DNA from 4 places in the Streptomyces sp. NPDC050759 genome. Region 2 is predicted to be linked to each of the others. Evidence: riboswitches for the same ligand, from Rfam matches in the RefSeq annotation. Region 2 holds a riboswitch; each other region holds the start of a gene.

Region 1 (2,193 bases), on a different contig from region 2:
CCGGTGTGCCCGCGCCGAAGCTCACCCGGATCGCGTTGAGCGACTTCTCGCCGGGCGCGGCCTCGGGGGCGCCGCACTCGCCCTGGGACTGCGGGTCGCTGCCGAGGAGGGTGCGGACGAGGGGGTGGGCGCAGAAGAGGCCGTCGCGGACGCCGATGCCGTACTCGGCGGAGAGGGCGGCGGCGAAGTGGGAGCTGTTCCAGCCCTCGACGACGAAGGAGAGCACGCCGACGCGGGGGGCGTCGTCGCCGAAGAGCGAGAGCACGCGGACCTCGGGGACCTCGGCGAGGCCCGCCCGCACCTTCTCGATCAGGTGCTGCTCGCGGGCGACCAGGGTGTCGAAGCCGGCCTCGGTGAGCGCCCGGCAGGCGGAGGCGATGGAGTAGGCGCCGATGACGTTCGGCGAGCCGGCCTCGTGGCGGGCGGCGCTCTCGTGCCACTCCACGTCCACTCCCCCGTCCTCGCGCCGTGTGACCTTGCGGCTGGCGCCGCCGCCCGCGAGGTAGGGATCCGCGGCCTGCAGCCAGTCGGCGCGGCCGGCCAGGACGCCCGAGCCGAAGGGGGCGTAGAGCTTGTGGCCGGAGAAGGCGACCCAGTCGACGTCGAGGTCACGGACGCTCAGCGGGTGGTGCGGGGCCAGCTGGGCCGCGTCGAGCACGATGCGGGCGCCGTGGGAGTGAGCGGCCGCCGCAAGCTCCCGTACGGGCCACAGCTCACCGGTGACGTTGGAGGCACCGGTGACGCAGACCAGGGCCGGGCCCTGGGGGTCGCGGTCGGCGAGGGCCTTCTCCAGGGTCTCGACGGCCTGCCGCGGGGTGCGCGGCGCGTCGAGGTAGGTGACGCGGGCGTCCTGCCACGGCAGCAGCGAGGCGTGGTGCTCGGTCTCGAAGACGAAGACCTGGCAGTCGGCGGGGAGGGCGGCGGCGAGGAGGTTGAGCGAGTCGGTGGTCGACCGGGTGAAGACCAGCTGGTCGTCGTCGCGGCAGTCGAGGAACTCGGTGACGGTCCTGCGGGCGTTCTCGAAGAGGTCGGTCGACAGCTGCGAGAGGTAGCCGGCGCCGCGGTGCACGCTGCCGTAGTAGGGCGCGTAGGCCGCCACGTCGTCCCAGACCCGCTGGAGGGCGGGGGCGCTGGCCGCGTAGTCGAGGGCCGCGTAGGTGACCTCGCCGCCGGTGACGAGCGGGACGGTGACATCCCGGCCCAGAACGGGCAGCTGGGCACAAATGGTCCGGGCGGGGGCAGCGGTGGAGACAGACATGGGGAACTCCCGTGACAAGAAAGGTGAGATGGGTGTGCGGAGGCGGGGCTCGGCGCCCTATCGCATTCGCTTGCTCACGGAAGACTCCCTCGAATGACCAGGACCCCTGGTTTCGAGAGGGGCCCGCGCTTGCCGTAGACCTCGCTGCCTACGGCCTGGTCTTCACCCGGGGCACCCCGCCACGGACGGAGGGTTGCCGGACAGTCGGCCGGGGCCTCATGACTGTCACTCATGACCTGGTTCAGAAACGTACGTGAGGTGATCGCGGTCCCGCAACCCGTGTCCGGATGACGGGACCGCGATGCCCGCTACGCGTTGCTCGCGGCCACCCAGCGATCCAACGTGCGCCTGGCGGACCCGGAGTCGATCGACTCGGCGGCCCTCGTCATCGCGGCGCCGATCTGCTCGGCCAGCGTCCCCGAACCCGGGTCCAGCGCCACCAGCGCCGCCGCCGAGTTCAGCAGTACGGCGTCCCGGACCGGGCCCTTCTCGCCGTCCAGCAGCCGCCGCGCGACCTCCGCGTTGTACGACGGGTCCGCGCCCCGCAGTGCCTCCACCGGGACCAGCTCGAGGCCGACGTCCCGCGGGTCGAAGCTCTGCTCGGTGACCTTGCCGTCGCGCACGACCCACACCCGGGACGTGGACGTCGTGGTCAGCTCGTCGAAACCGTCGTCGCCGCGGAAGACGAGGGAGGAGTTGCCCCGCTCGGCCAGGACGCCGGCGATGAGCGGCGCCAGGCGGGGGTCGGCGACGCCCACGGCCTGCGCCTTCACCTTGGCCGGGTTGGTCAGCGGACCGAGCGCGTTGAAGGTGGTCCGGATCCCCAACTGCCCTCGTGCGGCGGCCACATGACGCAGCGCCGGGTGGAACTTGATCGCGAAGCAGAAGGTGATCCCGGCCTCCTCGGCCACCTCGGCCACCCGCTTCGGCGTCAG
Region 2 (2,193 bases):
TTGATCGCGTCGACGACCTGCTCGTCGTTCACGTCCTCCACCGCACCGCCGGTACGACGCGCGATGTCCAGTACGTACGGACCGTCCGCCGGGTTCCCGATCGCGAGGGACTTGGCGATGGTGTTCGGCTTCTGGGGCCGGACCACGTCGTGGCCCGCCTTGTACGCGACCGACACCGGCGAGCACCCCTCGGCCTGCGCGCCGAAGATCTTGTACGGCTTGTCCTCGACGAGCCCGAGCTTGATCAGCTCCTGCAGCCCCTTGTCGATCTTCGTGAGCTGCGAGCCGGAGGCGATCGGCACGACCAGCTGGTCGGGGAGCTGCCAGCCCAGCTGCTCGCAGATCTCGTACGCCAGGGTCTTGGACCCCTCCGCGTAGTACGGCCGCAGGTTCACGTTGACGAAGCCCCAGCCCTCGCCGGCCGGGTCGCCGATCAGCTCGGAGCAGAAGCGGTTCACGTCGTCGTAGTTGCCCTCGATACCGACGAGCTCGCCGCCGTAGATCGCGGCCATGACGACCTTGCCCTGCTCCAGGTCGTGCGGGATGAACACGCAGGAACGGAACCCGGCCCGGGCCGCGGCGGCACCCACGGCGCCGGCGAGGTTGCCGGTGGAGGAGCAGGAGAGTGTGGTGAAGCCGAAGACGCGAGCGGCCTCGATGGCCTGCGCGACGACCCGGTCCTTGAAGGAGTGCGTCGGGTTGCCGGAGTCGTCCTTCACGAAGAGCTTGCCGGCGTCGACACCCAGCTCGCGGGCGAGGTTGTCGGCCTTGACGAGCTTGGTCCAGCCGGGGTTGATGTTCGGCTTGTCCGCCACGTCCGCGGGGACGGGCAGCAGCGGGGCGTAGCGCCAGATGTTCGCGGGTCCCGCCTCGATCTGCTTGCGGAGCTCCTCGGTGTCGTAGGCCGAGAAGTCGTACGCGATCTCGAGCGGGCCGAAACACTCCTCGCAGGCGAAGACCGGGCCGAGCGGGACGCGGTGGCCGCATTCGCGGCAGCTCAGCGCCGCGGCGGGACCAAGGTCGACGGAGTTCGTGGTGCTTGCAACAGTCTGCACAGCCATGGAGGCGAGGCCCTTTCTCCTCATCTTCCTCACGACGCATCTCGCCGTGAGACGGATTTGGCACCTTCCCGAGTCGGGAGCCTCGCGGAAACGATCGTCAGCGATCGCTACGAGAACCGACTGGAGGGTTGCCGGGGCTTCATCGGGCCGTATCCCTCTGCCCCTCTGGATGAGCGGTATGAAGTTGTGAACGACGGGCCACCCAGGACATGCGATGGTCATCCGCGTTGTTCAAGACTGTAACCGACGGCCAGGACAGTTGAGAGAGACGTCCGAACCGCGAGATGGATCAAAGGCAGAGGAGCCGCGCACTGTGCTGAACGAAGTCGAGCGCTGGCTGGCCACGCGTTCCTGGTCCGTGACCGATCGCCCGCTGCACCGGATCATGGCGGCGAAGCGGGGCACGGGCCGGACGGTCAGTGTTGTCCTGCCCGCCCTCAACGAGGAGGAGACGGTCGGTGACATCGTCTCCGTGATCCGTCATGACCTCATGCAGCAGGTCCCGCTCGTCGACGAGATCGTCGTCGTCGACTCGGGATCGACCGACCGCACCTCCGAGGTCGCCGCCGCGGCCGGTGCGCGGGTCGTCCACCGCGACGACATCCTCCCGCGCATACCCGCCGTGCCCGGCAAGGGCGAGGTCCTGTGGCGCTCCCTGCTCGCCACCTCGGGGGACATCGTCTGTTTCATCGACGCCGACCTGAAGGAGTTCTCCTCGGACTTCGTCTCCGGCATCGTGGGCCCGCTGCTCACCGACCCCGAGGTCGACCTGGTCAAGGGCATGTACGACCGTCCGCTGGGCGGCGCTGCCGGGCAGGGCGGCCGGGTGACCGAGCTGATGGCGCGCCCGCTGCTGAACATGCACTGGCCGCAGCTGGCCGGTTTCGTGCAGCCGCTGGGCGGCGAGTACGCGGCCCGGCGCTCGCTGCTGGAACAGCTCCCGTTCCCCGTCGGCTACGGCGTCGAACTGGGCATGCTGGTCGACGCCCTGCACCTGGTGGGCCTGGACGCGCTCGCCCAGGTCGACGTCGGTGTGCGCAAGCACCGTCACCAGGACGGGCAGGCCCTGGGCCGGATGTCCGCCGCGATCTACCGCACCGCCCAGCTGAGGCTGGCCCGCGGCCATATGATC
Region 3 (2,193 bases), on a different contig from region 2:
GGACCCGGTGGGCGCCGTACCACTTGTGCACACCGTGCACCTCGACGGCTGTCGCGGCGGTCATACGGCGGCCTCCCTGCGCATGCGGGCCCGCAGGTCGGTGAGACCGGCGCGCAGTTTCTGGAGCGGGGTCGGCGGCAGGGAGCGGGTGGCGCCCCGGGCGTAGTACCGCTCGACATAGAACTGAACGACGGACACCGCGCTGGTGAGGATCAGGTACCAGACGGTGGCGACCAGGAGCAGCGGCACGATGTCGCCGGGGTAGGTGGAGCCCATGGACTGCACGGTGCCGAACAGGTCGAGCAGCGAGACGTAGAAGACCAGCGAGGTGCTCTTGACGAGGCCGATGAGCTGGTTGACGTAGTTGGGGGTGATCGAGCGCAATGCCTGCGGGAAGACGATCTTCCGGAACTGGTAGCCCTTGGGCAGCCCGAGTGCCGAGGCCGCTTCGTGCTGGCCCTGGTCGACGGAGAGGATGCCGCCACGGACGACCTCCGCGGCGTAGGCGGCCTCATTGAGGCTGAGGCCGATCACCGCGATGACCATGTCGGTGGCGAGCCGAGACTCGTCGAAGGAGAAGAAGGCCGGCCCGAAGGGGACGCCGACGCTCAGCGTCTTGTACAGGGCGCTGAAGTTGTAGAGGAACAGCAGAAGGACGATCAGGGGAATGGAGCGCAGAGCCCACACATAGGTCCAGCTCACCGCCCGCAGCACCGGGCTCTTCGAGAGCCGGGCCAGGGCGAGCAGAATGCCGCCGAGGAGGCCGAGGACCGCGCTGTAGGCGGTGACTTCCAGGGTGATCACAAGCCCGTCGAGGACGGTCGGCCGCAGGAACCAGTAGCCGAACCGGTCCCACTGGTAGAACGGGTTGGTCACCAGGCCGTGGACGAACTGGGCCATCAGGACCAGGACGACGGCGCTGGCGATCCAGCGGCCCGGTCGCCTCAGCGGCAGAACTCGCTGCGCTGCCAAGGGCTTTGACGGGGTGTCGGGCTGGGGCGGTGCCTCGGTGACGGACACTGCGGCACCTGGGAGTTCACTCATGAGGGGGCTCCGGCGGAGTCGGGTGTCCCCTGGGGCACGGCGAACACGCGTACTACTTCGGCAGTACGGGACGCTCGGGCACCGGGGGCTGGGCGGACGACGGCACACCGCGGGCGCGGTGTTCGTCAGGAACGCGGGGGCTGCGGAGGCGGAGGGTCAGCCTCGACAGCGGGCACGGCCCGGTGCGGTACACAGTGCGCTGTTCACGCGGAGCAGATCGACGGCGCGATCGGCGACGAGAGGGTTCGGGTACGGCCGTACGCAGCCCTGCGGGCGGCGCGTGGCCGTCCTGGGAGCTGCGTACATGGCGTCACCGTCACTGTTCCGGCCCTGTGGGCCTCGCGCTTACCGAAACGTCATCCGGTCCGGTCGTCACCTGGGGCACCCCACCGCGGTGCGAGGGTTGCCGGTCAGCAAGCCAGGGCTTGTCGCTGACGCTCATGACCGTTCTGGGCAGTAGTCAAGACAATGGCTCGAACGTATGTCAACGCCGGTCCACCTGATGGAACGGCTAACGGGTGGCGTGGGCCGCCCAGTCGAGGATCTGGACGGCCGCTCCGGCGGCCTCCAGGCCCTGGCAGTGGGCGTGGTGGCGGCGTTCGATGCCGTCGAGGTCGAGGTGCCTGCCGAAGGCCGGGTGGGCGGCGAGCCGGCGGGCGTAGGCCCAAAGGGTGGGATGGTCGGCGATGCGCTGGACGGCGGCGGCGTCCAGATGGTTGCGGTGCACGGTGTCGAGCTGGACCAGGGCGGCCCACAACTCGACGTCGGCGGCGGTGACTTCGTCGCGGATCAGGTAGGCGCGGCCGACCAGCCAGCGGTCGAGGGCGCCGAGGTTGTCCAGCAGCGTGGTCAGCGCGCTCTCACATTCCGCCGGCTCCTGGCCGGCCGACCCCGCCCGCTGCGCCGCCTCCTCGATCCCGTCCGCGCACATCCGCTCCACGGCCTCGATCTCCGACTCCGCCCCGCACGGGTGGAGGGTCGGACCGCCGGTGGCGAAGCGGCGGGCGAGGTCGCGCATGATGTCCGGGGCGTACGTGCTCACGATCCGTCCGGACCAGTCGTCGCTGAGCACCGGCGCGGTGGCCGGGCCGGGATAGCGGTGGGCGCTGGCGTCGTACAGCGGGCGCAGGGCCGAGTGGCCGCCTCCTG
Region 4 (2,193 bases), on a different contig from region 2:
GTGGCCGGACACAGTCGGCACGAGGGCACTGCGCCATCTTGTGCGCCAGACAGCAGGAGTCGCACCTCCCCGATCCGTCTGCTCCCGTGGCGCGCGACGGGCGGCAGCCGCTCATTCGCGTCAGCACCGTATGGGGCGGGCGACTTGCCCTGCACGTAGACAAGTTGCTCTCGTGCCGGTGACCGCAACCGCCTTGCCTTTGACGCGCACGTCAGGGGTTAGCGTCTGCGCGCCTCCAGCCGGACCGGTCCGGCTGCACAGACCGCGCTCACCCTCCAACCCGTCCAGGAGCCCCGACATGGCCGATGTCCTGCCCTCCACGACCCGTGAGATTCTGCTGGCCGACATCCCCGACGGGCTGCCACGGCCCGAGGACTTCGCGGTCACGCAGAAGCCGGTCCCCGTCCCCGGTCCAGGACAAGTCGTCGTCCGGAACCCGGCGGCGCGGCCGTCGCCCTCGCCGCGCCGCGCACCGCGCTCCCTCTGCTGCTCGCCGCCGTTCAGCTCCTGTCCGGTGCCGCCGCCGGGCTGACCGTCTCCCCCAACCAGGCCCTGGTTCTTCAGCATGCCCCGGCCGAGGCCGCGGGAGTCGCCGGTGGCATTCTCCAGATGGCCCAGCGGATCGCCGCGGCCGTCGCCCTGAGCGCCATCTCCGGGAGCTATCTGCACGGCACGTCGGGATCAACCGGCGGCCCCCGTACGGCATTCGCCCACGCGACTCTCCTCTGTGCCGCTCTGCTCACCGCGGCCGCCGTCCTGTCACTGCTGCGCCCCCGCCTCACGGCCCGTCAACCCGTCCTCAGCTACCCGGACCAGGACACCCGGGCCCCGTTGACTGATTACGACGGAGGTAGATAACGTTTCACATGGCATTGAGTGTCAGCATCAAGCCCTGGCTTGCTGACCGGCAACCCTCCGACGCGGTGGGGTGCTCCAGGTGAAAGCCCGGCCGGGTCGCCGACCCGGCAAGCGCGTGGCTCCGTCGCAGGGGCCGGACAAGGAGGAGTGAGCGTGCGGTACAGCAGCGTCTCGAGTTCCTCCATTCCGGCTACGGCGACTCTCCCCCGCTTCTCCCGTCGACGTCACATCGACCTGCAGCGCATCACCAGCTGCCTGTGTCATGGCTGACTGGGTCCCGTCGACCGTCTGAAGACGTTCACCGCTGGTGCGCCTGAAGCCGCTCACCGCTGGTACGTCTGAAGCCGCTCACCGCCGGTTTTGACACCCGCGGCAACTCCTGAGCCTGTTCCCTCTCGGCGCTCTCACACCGTGCCGCTCCTTTCGTGAGCGACACCATCCCCTCATCTCCATGCCCGCATCCGTAGAAGGAGCACGCATGACCGTTCAGGACACCCCCGCAGACCTGTCCGCCTTCGCCCACGACTGGCAGGAGTGGCACACCAGGCAGGAGGCACGCCTGGCCGACCCGCACGGATTCCTCGCGATCACCGGCCTGCACTGGCTCGTCGACGAGCCGCAGCGCTTCCCCGACGCTCCGGGCTCCTGGTCGACCGGCGCCGACGGGGTCGTCGTGGTCCTCGACGACGGCGAGGAACTGGTCGTCGACGGCACCCCCGTGCGCGGCGAGCACCGCTTCGGGGTGCTGCCGGAGCGCGGCGGAGTGAACGTGGCCTGGGGCGACGCGGTGATCGAGGTGGCCAAGCGCGGCGGACACGACATCGTCCGTCCCCGGCACCCGGAGGCACCCCTGCGCGCCGCCTTCACCGGCACCCCCGCCTACGCCCCGCACCCGCGCTGGTCCGTGACCGGCCGGTACACGGCCTTCGACGAGCCGCGGCCCACTACCGTGGGCGCCGCGGTCGAGGGCCTTGAGCACGTGTACGACGCGCCGGGGCGGATCGAATTCGAGCTGGACGGACGGGAGTTGGCCCTGACCGCGTTCTCCGGACACGCTCCGGGCAGTCTGCTGGTGCTGTTCACCGACGCGACCTCCGGGGTCACCACCTACGCGGCCAACCGGGCCCTCGCCCTCGACCCGCCCGCCGCCGACGGCACGGTCGTCCTGGACTTCAACAGGGCGGCGAACCTGCCGTGCGCCTACACCGATCTGGCCACCTGCCCGCTGCCGCCGGCCGAGAACCGGCTGCCCGTGGCGATCGAGGCCGGGGAGAGGATCCCCCGCGAGCGGGGCGGGTCCTGAGCACCTGGCGCCACCGAGACGACCACGACCAA

Evidence for each region. Region 2 has a riboswitch for S-adenosylmethionine ahead of thrC (threonine synthase). Riboswitches for the same ligand answer to the same signal wherever they lie in the genome.
Region 1: another riboswitch for S-adenosylmethionine. It lies ahead of ACIBJB_RS00805 (aminotransferase class V-fold PLP-dependent enzyme); the one in region 2 lies ahead of thrC (threonine synthase).
Region 3: another riboswitch for S-adenosylmethionine. It lies ahead of ACIBJB_RS14485 (amino acid ABC transporter permease); the one in region 2 lies ahead of thrC (threonine synthase).
Region 4: another riboswitch for S-adenosylmethionine. It lies ahead of ACIBJB_RS41240 (putative leader peptide); the one in region 2 lies ahead of thrC (threonine synthase).

The regions. Positions count from the first base shown of each region.
Region 1 covers NZ_JBITGI010000001.1:179,009-181,201, forward strand. Annotated here, with positions in the region: gene ACIBJB_RS00805 (aminotransferase class V-fold PLP-dependent enzyme) at 1-1,258, opposite strand, end outside; SAM riboswitch class IV at 1,379-1,495, opposite strand; gene trpD (anthranilate phosphoribosyltransferase) at 1,567-2,193, opposite strand, start outside.
Region 2 covers NZ_JBITGI010000022.1:151,132-153,324, reverse strand. Annotated here, with positions in the region: gene thrC (threonine synthase) at 1-1,061, opposite strand, end outside; SAM riboswitch class I at 1,079-1,237, opposite strand; gene ACIBJB_RS42070 (glucosyl-3-phosphoglycerate synthase) at 1,375-2,193, shown strand, end outside.
Region 3 covers NZ_JBITGI010000004.1:214,594-216,786, forward strand. Annotated here, with positions in the region: gene ACIBJB_RS14480 (amino acid ABC transporter ATP-binding protein) at 1-64, opposite strand, end outside; gene ACIBJB_RS14485 (amino acid ABC transporter permease) at 61-1,044, opposite strand; SAM riboswitch class IV at 1,381-1,490, opposite strand; gene ACIBJB_RS14490 (glutathione S-transferase family protein) at 1,556-2,193, opposite strand, start outside.
Region 4 covers NZ_JBITGI010000021.1:151,782-153,974, reverse strand. Annotated here, with positions in the region: gene ACIBJB_RS41250 (hypothetical protein) at 299-532, shown strand; gene ACIBJB_RS41245 (hypothetical protein) at 610-858, shown strand; SAM riboswitch class IV at 869-978, shown strand; gene ACIBJB_RS41240 (putative leader peptide) at 1,006-1,128, shown strand; gene ACIBJB_RS41235 (DUF1684 domain-containing protein) at 1,337-2,161, shown strand.